Regions from separate parts of the Paenibacillus mucilaginosus 3016 genome, predicted to be linked through region 2. Evidence: riboswitches for the same ligand, from Rfam matches in the RefSeq annotation. Region 2 holds a riboswitch; the other holds the start of a gene.
What was found. A riboswitch is a leader RNA that binds a small molecule or an ion and turns the genes downstream of it on or off. The one in region 2 is predicted to bind cobalamin.
Positions count from the first base shown of each region.

Region 1: it holds a riboswitch for cobalamin, as region 2 does, so the genes downstream of both, PM3016_RS05175 (energy-coupling factor ABC transporter permease) here and PM3016_RS31600 (ribonucleoside-diphosphate reductase subunit alpha) in region 2, are expected to answer to the same signal.

Region 1 is NC_016935.1:1,139,998-1,147,139, reverse strand. Features, by position in the region: gene PM3016_RS05185 (ABC transporter permease) at 1-500, opposite strand, end outside; gene PM3016_RS05180 (ABC transporter substrate-binding protein) at 488-2,104, opposite strand; cobalamin riboswitch at 2,199-2,393, shown strand; gene PM3016_RS05175 (energy-coupling factor ABC transporter permease) at 2,538-3,308, shown strand; gene PM3016_RS05170 (energy-coupling factor ABC transporter substrate-binding protein) at 3,301-3,597, shown strand; gene cbiQ (cobalt ECF transporter T component CbiQ) at 3,594-4,418, shown strand; gene PM3016_RS05160 (energy-coupling factor ABC transporter ATP-binding protein) at 4,419-5,285, shown strand; gene PM3016_RS05155 (TrkH family potassium uptake protein) at 5,393-6,718, opposite strand; gene cls (cardiolipin synthase) at 6,808-7,142, opposite strand, start outside.
Region 2 is NC_016935.1:7,620,197-7,627,338, reverse strand. Features, by position in the region: gene PM3016_RS31600 (ribonucleoside-diphosphate reductase subunit alpha) at 95-2,320, opposite strand; cobalamin riboswitch at 2,457-2,655, opposite strand; gene PM3016_RS31595 (copper resistance CopC/CopD family protein) at 2,920-4,578, shown strand; gene PM3016_RS31590 (putative bifunctional diguanylate cyclase/phosphodiesterase) at 4,727-6,466, shown strand; gene PM3016_RS31585 (aldo/keto reductase) at 6,878-7,142, opposite strand, start outside.

The DNA.
Region 1 (7,142 bases), 2.3 Mb from region 2:
CCGAGCCAGAAGGCCGGTGTCGCCGCCAGCGTATAGCAGAACCAGCGGATGAACCGGTCCGTCCAGGTTCCCCGCCGCATGGCGGCCAGCACGCCGGCGCTGAAGCCCAGAGCGCCGGAGAACAGCCAGGCCGTGCCCATCAGCGCGGCCGAGCTCCGGAACCGCTCGGCGATCACCTCGGCCACCGGCTGACGGTAGATCATGGACTCGCCGAGATCGCCGGAGGCCAGCGAGGTCAGCCACTTCGCGAAGCGCTCCGCCGGCGGGCGGTCCAGCCCCCAGTGTGCGGCGATCGCTTCCCGCTGCTCGCTGCCCACCCGCATCAGATCGGCGCCGATATAAGCCTGCACCGGATCCACCGGCGAGATCTCCACAAGCGCGAATGAGATGACACTTACGGTGAGCAGGAGCAGCACCAGCTTCGCCGCCTGCCGCAGCAGCAGAAGCGGCAGGTCGGCCCGAGCCGCCGGCTGCTGCCGGCTCTCCCTTAAGGCTTCCATCGCCAAGCCTCGATGTTCGCCGTCACAGGCCAGCCGTGGCCGTGCGGATGAATCTGCTGCCGCCCGATGTCGAGCCCCTGCTTCACCAGATACAGGTGGTCGAGATTCACCAGCCAGGCCCACGGGGCGTCCCCCCTGCCGCTAAGGCCCGTCGTGCCGTCCCATTGGGCTTTGCGCCAGTATTCCAGCGCTTCATTCTCGCTGCCCGCCCGCAGGGCCTGATTCATATAGGCATCCACGGCGGGATTGCTGTAATAGCCCGGGTTGTAGTAGTCCACGCCGCTGAACCGGCTGCCGTACACATGGTACATCTCCAGCGGGTCATGGCTGCCGAAGCCGAAGAGCACCGCGCTCGCATGCATTTCCTTCTCGATATCGTCCCAGCTCTTGCCATGCACCGTGATGCGGACGCCCAGCCCCTTCAGCATGTCGGCGGACGCGATCGCAAGCGACTGGCGGGTCACGTCGCCGGAGGGGTAGAGCAGGGGGAATTCCGCCTTCAGGCCGCCCTTCTCCCGCACACCGTCTCCGTCGCTGTCCTGCCAGCCTGCAGCCTCGAGCAGCTTCCGGGCCCCCGGCAGGTCCCCGTCGGCCACCACCGCCTCCTTGTTGAACCAGGGAAGCCCGTCATTCAGCGTGTAAGCCGGAGTGCCGTAGCCTTCCAGAATGCCTTCCACCAGCGCCTTGCGGTCAAGCGCCTTGTTGACGGCCTGCCGGATGGCCGGATCGGCCGTAACGTCGTTGCCGATGGGATATCCTTCAGGCGTACGGCCTCCCGACTTCACGAACGGGAACAGGATGCCCCGGTTATCCACGGAATGAACCGCCTCCAGCCGCATGCCGGCCGGCAGCCCTTTGCTGAACGCCGGAGGGACCGACACGATGTCCGCTTGGCCCGCCTTCGCCGCCGCGAAGGCCGCATCCTCGTTCAGGAAGAGGAACGTCAGCTTCTTGAACGACGGTTTGGCCCCGTAGTATTCAGGGTTGAGCTCGGCGATCAGCTGCTGTCCTTTGTCCCACTGCACAAGCTTGTAGGGTCCCGATCCCACCGGCCGCTCCCCGTACGCCGGACCGTGGGCATGCTTCGGTACAATACCCGTGGACACCAGCATCCCCACGAAAGCAGACTGGGGCTCCTTCAAGGTGAACACGACCGTGTAGTCATCCGGTGCGGCCGTCTCCTGCAGATTGCCAAGATCCAGGGCGGCTCCGCTCTTGGCCGCCGTATCGAACGTATACTTCACATCCGCCGCCGTCAGCGGCTTTCCGTCAGAGAAGCGGACGTCCCGGCGCAGCTTGACCGTCCAGACCCGGCCGCCCCCTCCGGTCTCATAGCTCTCCGCGAGATCATTCACGATCTGAAGGTCGCTATCCCGCTTCAGCAGGGTGCTCTGGAACAGCGGTGAGCCGTACCGTCCCCAGCCGGTGGTCGGGTCGAAGCCCGCTTCCGGCTCACCGCCGATCGCCAGCACCAGCTCCTCCTTGGGGAGGGCCCCAGCGCCCTCTCCTGCGGCGGGCACCACAGCCTTGCCGGCCGTACAGCCGGAGAGCATCAGGGCCCCGGCCAGCACAGCCCCCAGGGCCCATTGCCATTGGATTTTCACAACGTCCACCCTCCTTCCACCATCAGGTAATCCGTAACACAAAACGTTTAAATAGTAACACAGATCATGGACAAAGTCATCGCTTTGTGTTACGTTGAGGAGGAAAAGATTAGGTGCCCCGGGATAAGACCGGGGGTAACAGGGAATCGGGTGCAACTCCCGAGCGGTCCCGCCACTGTATTCGGGGAGTCCCGCCCACCCATGTCACTTGATGACGCAAGACATCAGGGAAGACGGGCGAAGATGATGAGCCGAGAGCCAGGAGACCTACCTAATCCGAGCACCCAGATGCCTTCGCGGAGAGGAGAGGTGTACGAGACATGATGCGGCAGGGGCAGCCCGTTGCCGTCTATTGCGACGTACCCGTGACCAATCCCTTGGGATTGGTTTTTTTGTGCATACCTATTTTGACACGGGAGGAATTCAAAAGAACATGCCATCATCCAAACCTGCTGCCACGCTGCTGCTTGTCCTCGGACTCACGGTATACCTGCTGGCCGGCTCACCGCAGTCCGCATACGCCATGCACATCATGGAGGGCTTCCTTCCCCTCGGGTGGACGCTGTTCTGGTGGGCGGCGTTCATTCCGTTCTTCGTGCTGGGGCTCCGGTCCCTGCAGCGGATTACCCGGGAGGCCCCCGAGCTCAAGCTCCTGCTCGGCCTCGCCGGCGCCTTTACGTTCGTGCTGTCGGCTCTCAAGATTCCGTCGGTGACCGGCAGCTCCTCGCATCCTACCGGAACCGGCCTCGGGGCCGTGATGTTCGGCCCGCTGCCCATGAGCGTGCTCGGCTCGATCGTCCTGCTCTTTCAGGCCCTGCTCCTCGCCCACGGCGGGCTGACGACCCTCGGCGCGAACGCCTTTTCCATGGCGGTCGCTGGTCCTATGGCAGGCTATGCGGTGTACCGCTCCCTGTCCCGCGTCTCGGGCCGCCCGAAGCTCTCCATCTTCGCCGCGGCAGCCGCAGCCGATCTCACTACCTACATTGTGACATCCGTTCAGCTGGCCCTCGCTTTCCCTGCCGAAAGCGGCGGGGTCCTCGGCTCGCTGGCCAAATTCGGAGGGATCTTCGCTGTGACACAGGTTCCTCTGGCTGTTACGGAAGGACTGCTCACCGTACTCATCTGGAACTGGCTGCAGGCCCACAGCCCCTCGGAGCTCTCCCTGCTGCAGAGCCGAATGAAAGGAGTCCGTACCCATGACTAATACGGCCAAAAACCTGCTCATCCTGACCGCCGTCATCCTGCTGTCCGCCGTCCCCCTCCTCCTGGTGGAGGGAGACTTCGGCGGTGCGGACGGCGCCGCCGAAGAGCTCATCGGCACCATCGCCCCCGCCTACGTCCCCTGGATCGCCCCTCTGCTGGAGCCCCCGGCCGAGACGGAGAGCATGCTGTTCGCCCTTCAGGCGGCGGCGGGCGCGGGGTTCATCGGCTATGTCTTCGGCTACTTCAAGGGCCGGGCCACCAAAAGCAAGGAGGGCAAGGACGCATCATGATCCGGCAGATCGATACGATTGCCTGCACGAACCGGATGGAGGACGTCTCCCCCCTGTGGAAATCCGGGCTTGCCGCCGCCCTGCTCCTGCTCGCCTACGCCGCACATGGACCGGTCCAGCTGCTGGTCATCCTCTGGATGCTCCGCTGGACCCTCCGCCATGCCGGGGTGCCGCCGCTCTTCTACTTGACGCTCCTCGGCAGCGCCTGTGTGTTCTATGCCGCCAGCCTGCCGGCGCTTCTCATCGAATTCGTACCGTCGGCCACTCTGCCTGCGGCCTCTGACGCCGGCGCCGCAGCAGAGAGCAGGTGGACCCTTCTCTCCCTGCCTTCCTGGACGGTGTATGTAACAGGAAACGGACTCCACACGGCTGCCACCCTGTTCCTGCGGATGCTGGCCGGGCTCTGCTGCATGTTCTTCCTGATGCTGACGACGCCCTTCCCGAAGCTGCTGCTCGTCCTGAGAACCCTGCGGGTGCCATTGCTTGTGATCGAGCTTATGCAGATCACCTACCGGTTCCTCTTCCTGCTGACGGAGACGGCCCAGCAGCTCTATACCGCCCAGCGGGCCAGAGGAGGCCAAACCGGCTTCCGGCGACGGCTGCAGGACACGGCGGCGCTGGTATTCCGCCTCTTCGGCCGGACGATGGAGCGCTACAAAGGCCTGTCCCAAGGCCTTGCCTCACGAGGCTATACGGGGGACATCCTGCCGGCATCCGAGATCGGCAGATTCGTGCCGCCGCGCTTCCGGCGGGAAGGATGGGCGGGGCTGCTCCTGCTCCTCACCGCAGAGGCCGGACTTCGCTGGGGAGGGGGCGCCTGAATGAGCATCTTGCCTGAGCGTGAGCGGAGCAATGTCTCCCCGCCCCTACTGGAAGCACGCGGTCTTGCTTTCAACTACCCGGGCACACGGCAGAATGCGCTGCACGGGCTGACGCTGTCCATTGCCGCCGGACGCAAAACCGCCATCTGCGGCCACAACGGCTCCGGCAAATCAACCTTCCTCCTGCATGCCGTCGGCATTCACCGCCCGGCAGCCGGACAGCTGCTGTGGAAGGGACAGCCGGTCTCCTACCAGCCCTCCGCCCTGCGGGAGTGGCGGCAGCGGGCGGGCCTGGTATTCCAGGATCCCGAGCATCAGCTGATCCTGAACACCCCGTATGAGGACATTACGTACGGGCTGCGGAACGCCGGCATCCCGGAAGCCGAGATCCGCCGGCGCACCGGCGCCATCCTGGAGTCCATGGGGCTCACGGCCCTGGCCGACACGCCGATCCACCACCTGAGCCTCGGCCAGAAGAAGCGCACCGCCCTCGCCGGGGTCCTGGTGCTGGAGCCCGAGCTGCTTCTGCTCGACGAGCCGACGGCCTACCTGGACCCGGCCTCGGAACAGCGGCTGGTCGGTGAGCTTGACCGGATCCACGAGAGCGGCGTGACGGTGGTGATGGCGACGCATGATACGAACCTCGCCTATGCCTGGGCCGACCGGGTGCTCGTGATGGACGGCGGCCGCTGCCTGCTCGAAGGCACGGCGGAGGAGGTCTTCGGCCGCAGGGAAGACCTTCGCTCGATCGGCATCACACTCCCCTGCCTGCTTGAGCTGTGGGAAGCGCTCCCCGCCTCCGTGCGCGGCAGCGCCCCTCCCCCGCGCAGCACCGCGGAGTTCAAGCGGCTCCTGGCCGGCTTCTGACCGGAACCGCTCCACAGCCGGCTTACGCCCCCGATGCAGCCCAAAGAAGCTGACCTCCGCACTCCTGCGGTCGTCAGCTTCTTTTTGGGCATCCCTTTCAATTCAGCTCAGCCGATAATGATCCGGCCTTCCGGATACCGGTACAGCTCCTTCGGCGGCCGGCTCTGCAGCGCAAACGCAAGCGTGACCAGCCCGACCCGTCCGACGAACATCAGCAGGATGATGACGCCCTGTCCGGCCGGCGTAAGCTCCGGTGTCAGTCCCATGCTGAGCCCCACTGTACCGAAGGCGGACGTCGCCTCGAACAGGACGGTCATGAAATCCCGGTCCTGCAGCGTCAGCAGAATCATCGTGGCCGACACAATCACCCCTACGGCGATCAGTGCCATGGTAACCGCCTTCTGGATCAGCCGCTTCGGCATGCGGTACCGGAACAGCACCACATCCTCCTTGCCCGTAAGTACAGCCCTGACGGCCCCTACAAGAAGCGCGAAGGTCGTAATCTTCAACCCGCCTCCCGTCGAGCCCGGAGCCGCCCCGATGAACATCATGATCACCATCATGAACTGGGTGGCGGCATGCAGTCCGGCGATATCCACGGTATTGATCCCCCCCGAGCGCAGGCTGATGGCGTGGAACACGGAGACGAGCAGCTTGTCCTCCAGCGCCATAGGGCCCAGCGTACGCTCATTCGCAAACTCGAATACAAGGAAGATCACCGCACTGGTTAACGTCAGCAGCCCCGACACCGACAGGACCACTTTGCTGTGCAGGGACAGCCTCCTCGTACGCGGATAGTCCACGAGGTCGGACATCACGATAAAGCCGAGTCCTCCCGCCACAATGAGGAACATCGAGACGAAATTGATGCCCACATCATGCACATAGGGAACAAAGCCGCCGATAATCTCGAATCCCGCATTATTGAACAGGGAAACCGCGTGGAATACCCCATAATAGAGAGCCTGTTTCCAGGGCACCTCCTCCGCCCACTGCGCCGCAAAAACAAGGGAAGCCCCCGCTTCCACCGTAAACGCATAGATGAACACTTTGATGATCAGCCGGACAATGCCCTCCACGCTGTCCTGGTTCAGCGATTCCTTGAGCACGAGGCGGTCTCTCAGCGAGATTCGGCGCCGGAGCGCCAGGGCGATCCAGGTTGCCGTAGTCATGAATCCGATCCCGCCCAGCTGGATCATCACGAGAATGACGATCTCCCCGAACAGGGAGAAGGTCCTGCCCGTATCCATCACCACCAGGCCGGTGACACAGGTTGCCGACACGGCGGTGAACAGCGCATCCATCAGCGGGATGCGCTGGCCGCTCTGTGAAGCCGCCGGCAGGGCCAGCAGGAACGTTCCGACCGCGATGATCAGAGCGAAGCCCGCGGCCAGGATGCGCGGCGGAGTAATGAACGATTTGTTTCCAACCAAAGGGCTTCCACCTCCTTCTATTCAGTTGTAGGGATCGCACCGCCCGGCAGCGAGACAACGCTGTTCCGGGGCGGCACGGTCCGTTCCTTTTACAAAATCGGCGACAGCAGCCTCGAGATCGATTCCTTGAAGCGGATCCAGGCGGGTCTGCGCCGGTACTCCTGCAGCGTGAGAATGCGGGACACCGCGATATCCCGGTGGAACGCCTCCGTCAGCTCGCGGCAGATCCCCTCGTCGTAGAGGAAAGCGTTGACTTCAAAGTTCAGCCTGAAGCTGCGCACGTCGATATTCGCCGTTCCGACCGAGGCGGCCTGCCCGTCAACCACCAGCGTCTTCGCATGGATAAAGCCGTTCCCGTAGAGATAAACGGTCGCCCCCGTCTTCAGCAGTTCTCCTATATGAGATAGGGATGCCCAATAGACAA
Region 2 (7,142 bases):
CCCGGCCGCCTCCTCTTTTACCTTGCCCCGGAAAAGGGCAGGTCACACGTACGGGCGCAGGAATGATCCCGCGCCCGTGGGCAGCTCCATTCGCTTACGCGCTGCAGGAGACGCAGTCTTCCACCTCAAGACTCTTGTTGCGGCAGTAGTAGACGGTCTTCAGACCGTTCTTCCATGCGGCCAGGTAGAGTTCAAGGAATTCACGGGCGGACATCTCCGGCGTGATGTACAGGTTGAACGACTGCGACTGGTCGATGTGGCGCTGGCGGGCGCCTGCGGCACGGATGCTCCACAGCTGGTCGATCCGGTGGGCTTCCTTGTAGTACCACATCGTCTCGGCGTTCAGGTTCGGCGCCGTCTGCGGGATGACCGCGTTCTTTTTCTCCTCGACGAAGAACTTGTTGAAGATCGGGTCAATGCCTGCGGTGGAGCCGGCGATCAGGGACGTTGAGGCCGTCGGTGCGATCGCGAACATCCAGCCGTTGCGGACGCCGTACTGCGCTACCTGCTCCTTCAGCTCCAGCCACTCAGGGCTGTTGTAACCGCGGTCCTCGAAGTAAACGCCGGTCTGCCACTCGCTGCCTTTGAACGCAGGGTAGGCGCCTTTTTCCTTGGCGATTTCCATGGAGGCCTTCACGGCGTAATAGTTCATCCACTCGTAGATCTCGTCGGCTTTCTCCACGTGCTCGTCGGACTCCCAGTTGATCTTCATCTGCGCGAGCATCTGGTGGTAGCCGCTGGAGCCGAGGCCGACGGCGCGGTACTTCTTGTTCGTGATCTCCGCCTGCGGGATCGGATAGTAGTTCAGGTCGATGACGTTGTCCATCATCCGCATCTGGGTCGTTACGACGCGTTCGATGTCCTCGCGGGTGTAGACGCGGCCGAGGTTGGTCGACGACAGGTTGCACACGACGAAGTCGCCGCTCTTCACCTGCTGGGTGATGATGCCGTCCTCATGCTGCGTCTGGATGAGTTCGGTCGGGCTCATGTTCTGCGCGATCTCCGTGCAGAGGTTGGAGCAGTAGATCATGCCTTTGTGCTTGTTCGGGTTCGTCCGGTTGACGGTGTCGCGGAAGAAGACGAACGGCGTGCCGGTCTCGAAGGAAGACGTCAGGATGCGCTTCATGATGTCGATCGCCGGAATTTCTTCCTTGGACACCTTGTCGTCGTTCACGCACTCCCAGTAACGCTTCTCCCACTCCTCGCCCCACGAATCTTCGATGGAGTAGCCTCTGGCCTTGCGGATCTCGTGCGGGTCCATCAGATACCAGGTGCCGCGCTCCTCGACGGTCTTCATGAACAGGTCCGGAATGCACACGCCGGGGAAAATGTCATGCGCCTTCATCCGGTCGTCCCCGTTGTTCGTCTTGAGGTTCAGGAAGTCCAGGATGTCCTTGTGCCATACGTCAAGGTAGACGGCTACCGCACCGGAGCGCACGCCGAGCTGGTCGACGGCCACGGCGGTATTGTTGTAATTCTTGATCCAAGGCACGACGCCGCCGGCTACGCCCTTGTAGCCGCGGATGTTGGAGCCGCGGGAGCGGACCTTGCCGACATAGATGCCCATGCCGCCGCCGTGCTTCGACACCTGCGCGAAGTTCTGGTCGACGTTGTAGATGCCCCAGAGGTTGTCCGGCACCGTATCGATGAAGCAGGAGGAGAGCTGGTGCAGCGGCTTACGCGCATTCGCGAGCGTCGGCGTGGCTACGGTCATCTCCAGGGAGCTCAGTACGTCGTAGAACTGTTTGGCCCAGGAGAGCTTGTCGGCTTCCTTCATCGCCAGGTGCATCGCTACGCCCATGAAGAGCTCCTGCGGCAGCTCGAGCACTTCCTTGTCGAGGCCGCGGATCAGGTAGCGGTCGGCGAGGGTCTTGAGTCCGATGTAGTTCAGCAGGTGGTCGCGCTCCGGCTTAATGTAGGCGCCGAGCTCCTGGATGTCTTCCTTCGTGTAATGCTCGAGAATATAACTGCCGTACAGCCCGGTGTTCGTCAGGTATGTAATCAGGGAGTAGAGGTCGCCGTAGCCGAAATGTCCGTATTTGCGGTTGAGCTGGGCTTCCTTATATAGATCGTAGGCGAGCAGCTTGGCGGCGACATACTGCCAGTTCGGCTGTTCTACGCTGGTCTTCTCAACAGCGACCTGGATGAGCAGGCGCTGGATTTCCTTGGTGGTGATTCCATTGCGGAACAGGGGGAGGAGTGCGGTTTCCAGCTCCAGCGGGTCGCATTCCGGATACGTTTCGCAGGCGAAATCGATCACCTTTTTCATTTTGGCGAAAACAAGCTCTTCTTGGGTGCCGTCACGTTTGACGATAATCATGATTCCAGCTCCTTCGGTATACTGAACTAAAAAAGCATGCAGCCTTCCCAGGCGGGAAGGAATGCACGCCCAAATGGATTCGAAACGGAAGATTCGAGTCTCTCGAAGGCAGCACTCCCTATCTCTCGTAGGGAGAGTCGTGCTGAAGAATCCGGCAGGTCTTCTGGCTTCGAAGGCGTCCGGGGACGGACGGCGGCACTGCAGCGGAGCGGCGAACGGGCCGGGCTGCAGGCGCACTTCTTACAGTGGCGGGACCGCGCCGGAATCGCACCGGCTTCCCTATTCTCTTCCTACCATATCTCGTAGCAGGAAGCACCTGATTCTACCATATGTAGTTGTTTCGTAGAGACAATAGTATGAATTTACCCTACTGGGGCGGCTGTGTCAATCTCTTATTTCGACACGGTTTTCCAGCGGCGGCCTCCCCAAACGTTACGATTCCATGGCAGGTCTTGGTGGCCGGCGGAGGAGTATGCTACAGTAGAATGCGGGCGGAATGAGGCCCGGCGGGCTCCGGTTCATATTCTATTTCGGTATGGGAGCTCCCGGTCTCGGCAGAAGTCCGTCCACCTATTTGGGAATTGTGGGAGGAATCTTCATTGAGGCTTCATCATATAGTCGCAAAAATGTCGCGGTTCGCAGCGCTTCTGCTGCTCACGATGGTCATGCTGCTGACGGTGACCGCCGGCGCATCCCCAGCAGCGGCTCACGCTTCGCTTGTGGAGGCGGTTCCTGCCGCAGGCAGCGAGCTGAGGGCCGCACCGGAGCGCATTACGCTCACCTTCAACGAAAGGCTGGAGAACGGACTCTTCTATCTGCGGGTCTATGACAGCGCCAAAAGGCAGGTAACGGATGCCGCGGCGGTCATGAATCCGGCGCAAACGGCCGTCATCCTGGAGCTGCCTGCGCTCGGGCAGGGGAACTACCTCGTGACGTACCATGTCATCTCGGCGGACGGGCATCCGGTGGAGGGAACCTATCTCTTTGCGGTCGGTCAGAGCCTGAGTGAGGACGCCGGATCGCAGGAAATGCCCGCAGGCATGCACCACAGCCATGGGGACGAGCCCTTCGGCGGCACCTCGGCAGGGGATGTGCTGCAGTTCGCCTCGCGGATCCTCTATTACGCCGCGCTGCTCGTCTTCACAGGCTGGCTGCTGTGGTACCGCCGGTTCGGGGGCACGGCTCCGGACGAGACGCGCACACGGCTGCGCCGCCTGGCCGAGAAGTGGCAGCAACTCTATCTGATCGCCTACATCCTGTTCATGTGGGCGCATCTGCCGGACCTGCTCGGAGACAGCGGGGCTGCGGGGCTGGTGACTCTCTTCACGAAGACGGCCGCGGGCTATGCCTGGATCGGCGGTCTGCTGCTCGCGCTGCTGAGCTTCGTGATGCTGTACCGCAGCACCGCGCTCGATCTGGTCTGGGCCGCTCTGGCCTGGCTGGCCAAGGGAATGCTCGGCCACGCCGCCGCTTTCGAGCCGAAGACGCAGACGCTGCTGCTGGACTGGCTGCATCTCGCGGCGGCCGCCGTCTGGGCGGGCGGACTGGTCATGCTGCTCCTGCTATGGAAGACGGAGCGGGAGCAGGCGAAGCGGCTGCTGCCGGTCTTTTCGACCGCGGCGCTGCTCAGCCTCCTGGTGCTCACGGTTTCGGGCGTGCTCACCACGTTCATTTTTCTGCCGGATATCCGGTATATTCTCGAGACGTCCTGGGGCCGGCTGCTGCTCGTCAAAAGCGCTCTGGTGGCCGCGGTGATGGTGACCGGGGCGCTGATCCGCTTCTCCTACCGCAGACTGCGGGACCGCACGGCGGGCCGCCTGCTCGCGCTGGATGCCATCCTGATGACCGCAACGATCGGGGTTGTCGGGGTGTTCACGTATTTGACCCCGCTGCCGGCCAATGAACCGCTGCACTGGCACGTGATGGGGGAGAAGATCCACATGACGGCGCAGATTTCGCCTAAGGTGCCGGGGGTCAACGATTTTACCGTCAAGGTTTGGCTTCCAGAGAAGCTGGGGAAACCTAAGGATGTCATCTTGAAACTGCATTCTCTGGATGGGCCGGAGATCGCGCCGATCGTCGTGCCTGTCGAGCCGTTCGACGATGCGAGCTTCGAGGATTCCTACGATATGAAGCGCCACAGCTACCGGGTCCGCGGGGCCTACCTGCCGTATGCGGGACGCTGGAGAGTGGAAGTGCGCGTCATGGACTCCGAGGACACCGAGACCGTGTATAACTCCGAAATCCGTGTGTATTAATTTCTAAGAGGGGCGGGGCGGAGGCCTCTAATAAATCCGCTGCGTTCTGTCGAAATATAAGGTGAACTATTCTAGAATCTATTGTCCATTTCTCCACAGCGAAATAACAATGGAAGTACACCTTTCAAGAAGGAAGCAGAGGATTGACATGGTCTACAAGGACAGCCTGACCGGCGAAGGGCCGCCCAGGAAAGCCTGGCGGGACTGGATATTTCAACATGCTTCATTGATTCGATTATGGTTTACGCTGTCCGGGGCCGAACTGATTATTCTCGCTCTTGGGCAGCTGCTTGGAGAGAGTAACGATGTGCTGGATGTGACCAAGTCGGTCATTGTCATTCTGCTGACCGCCCCGGTCTTCTATTTTACGATTCGGTGGTACGAGGTTAAGGTCTGGAGCGTCTGCTTGGCCGTATTGTGTATCCTGTTCGGTGCCGAGATGCTCGAAATGCTCGTGAGGCTGAGCCTCGGAGGGAACATCTACTGGGCCGAATCGGGCATGGATCTGCTCTTGACCCTGCTTCTCGTCGGACCGCTCATGGTCTGGATCGCGTCGGATATCCGGCGGAGGGAATTCACCGAGCGGCAGCTGAGCTATCTTGCCTACTATGATCCTCTCACAGGGCTGCCGAACCGACAGATGTTCCAGCAGTCGCTGACGATGGCGATCCATTCGGCGAACCAGAGCCGCCGGAAGCTGGCCGTCATGTTCATCGATCTCGACCGCTTCAAGAACGTGAACGATACGTTCGGACATGCGTTCGGCGACCAGCTGCTGGTAGAGGCGGCGGACCGCCTGAAGTCGGGACTTGGGACGAGTGACGTCGTGTCGAGACAGGGGGGGGACGAGTTCACGGTGCTGGTCAAGGACGCGGAGCAGCCGGAAGACGCGGAGAAGGTGGCGAACCAGATCCTCCAGCTGCTCAGCCAGCCGTTCACGATCGAAGGCCATGAGCTGCGCGTCGGCTGCAGCATCGGCATCGCGATGTATCCGCAGGACGGGGAGGACTCCATCACCCTGATGAAAAATGCGGACACGGCGATGTACCGGGCGAAGGAATACGGGAAGAACGGCTGCCAGTTCTACCGAGCCGAGATGAACGATACCGTCATCCAGAAGCTGGTCATGGAAGAATGGCTCAACAAGGCGATCGAGCTCGAGGAGTTCGTTCTCTACTACCAGCCGCAGGTCGATATCTTCACGGGCAAAATGAACGGCATGGAGGCGCTCCTCCGCTGGAAGCATCCGCGTCTCGGGTTCATCTCGCCGGGGGAATTCATTCCGCTGGCGGAGGAGACGGGCCAGATTATTCCGATCGGGGAGTGGGTGCTGCGTGAGGCGTGCCGGCAGAACAAGGCCTGGCAGGAAGCGGGCTATGCGCCGCTGAAGATGGCGGTGAATATCTCGCCGATCCAGTTCCACCAGCACAACTTCGTTCAGATCGTACTGAACGCGCTGGAGGAGAGCGGTCTCGATGCGCAGTACCTGGAGCTCGAGATCACCGAAGGCATCGCGATGTATCACGTCGACCAGGTGATCGAGAAGCTGCGTACCCTGAGAGCGCACGGGCTGCATATCTCCATGGACGACTTCGGGACGGGCTTCTCCTCGCTGAGCTATCTCAAAAAGTTCCCGATCACGAAGCTTAAGATCGCGCAGCAATTTGTCCGGGATATCCCCGAGGATCCGGATGATGCGGCGATCGTGCAGGCGATCATGGCGATGGCGCTCAGCCTGAAGCTCAACGTGATCGCCGAAGGCGTGGAAACCGATGCGCAGCTCTCGTTCCTGCTCGACATCAAGTGCCGTGAGATCCAGGGCTACATCTTCAGCCGGCCGGTGCCCCCTTCGGACTTCGAGGCGCTGCTGAAGCAGAACGAGGATTAAGCGCTTTGGGCGGCGGAGCATCACGGATTCAGTGGGGAAGACAGGAGCTGTATGTACACCCGGCTCCGGCTGCCAGGCGGGCGTATAGGTGCTGCGGGGCGGATGGGCAGGAGTCAGGCGGCCTGGTGTTCGTTCTAACGAAGAATCGTATGGTTTCGGCTTCAACGCCAAAAGAAAAGTCCCTTATCCGTTTGTTGGATAAGGGACTTTCCTCGTTTACACTGCGGCCCCCTTTTTTACAACGGGTGGAGGCCTCATTCAGGAGAGTCCCAGGGACACTCCCTTCATTGTGATGCGATAGTCCGCAGGCACTCTATTGAAGACGAAGTCCGGGGCTTGAAGGGAGACTTATGAAGCTGGGCTCCCCGATGATCGCGGGAACGGAATACCGAAGACACCCGCGCCCTATGCTTAGGCTTCATCCTCACCGCTCCAGTGCTGCGGATGGCCTTCGCCCACGTAGGCGGCTGCCGCGGCGTTGGCGATGACCTGCTCGGGGCTCTTGCAGCCCGGGATGACGGCCGTGACGGCCGGGTGCTTCAGGCACCACGCGAGCGCCCAGGTCGGCATCTCCATGCCCGACGGCAGCTCCTCGGCCTTGATGCGACGAACCTCCTCGAGCTTCAGACGGGTCTGCTCGGGGTCATGGCGGCGGCGCACGTCATCCTCGGCGAAC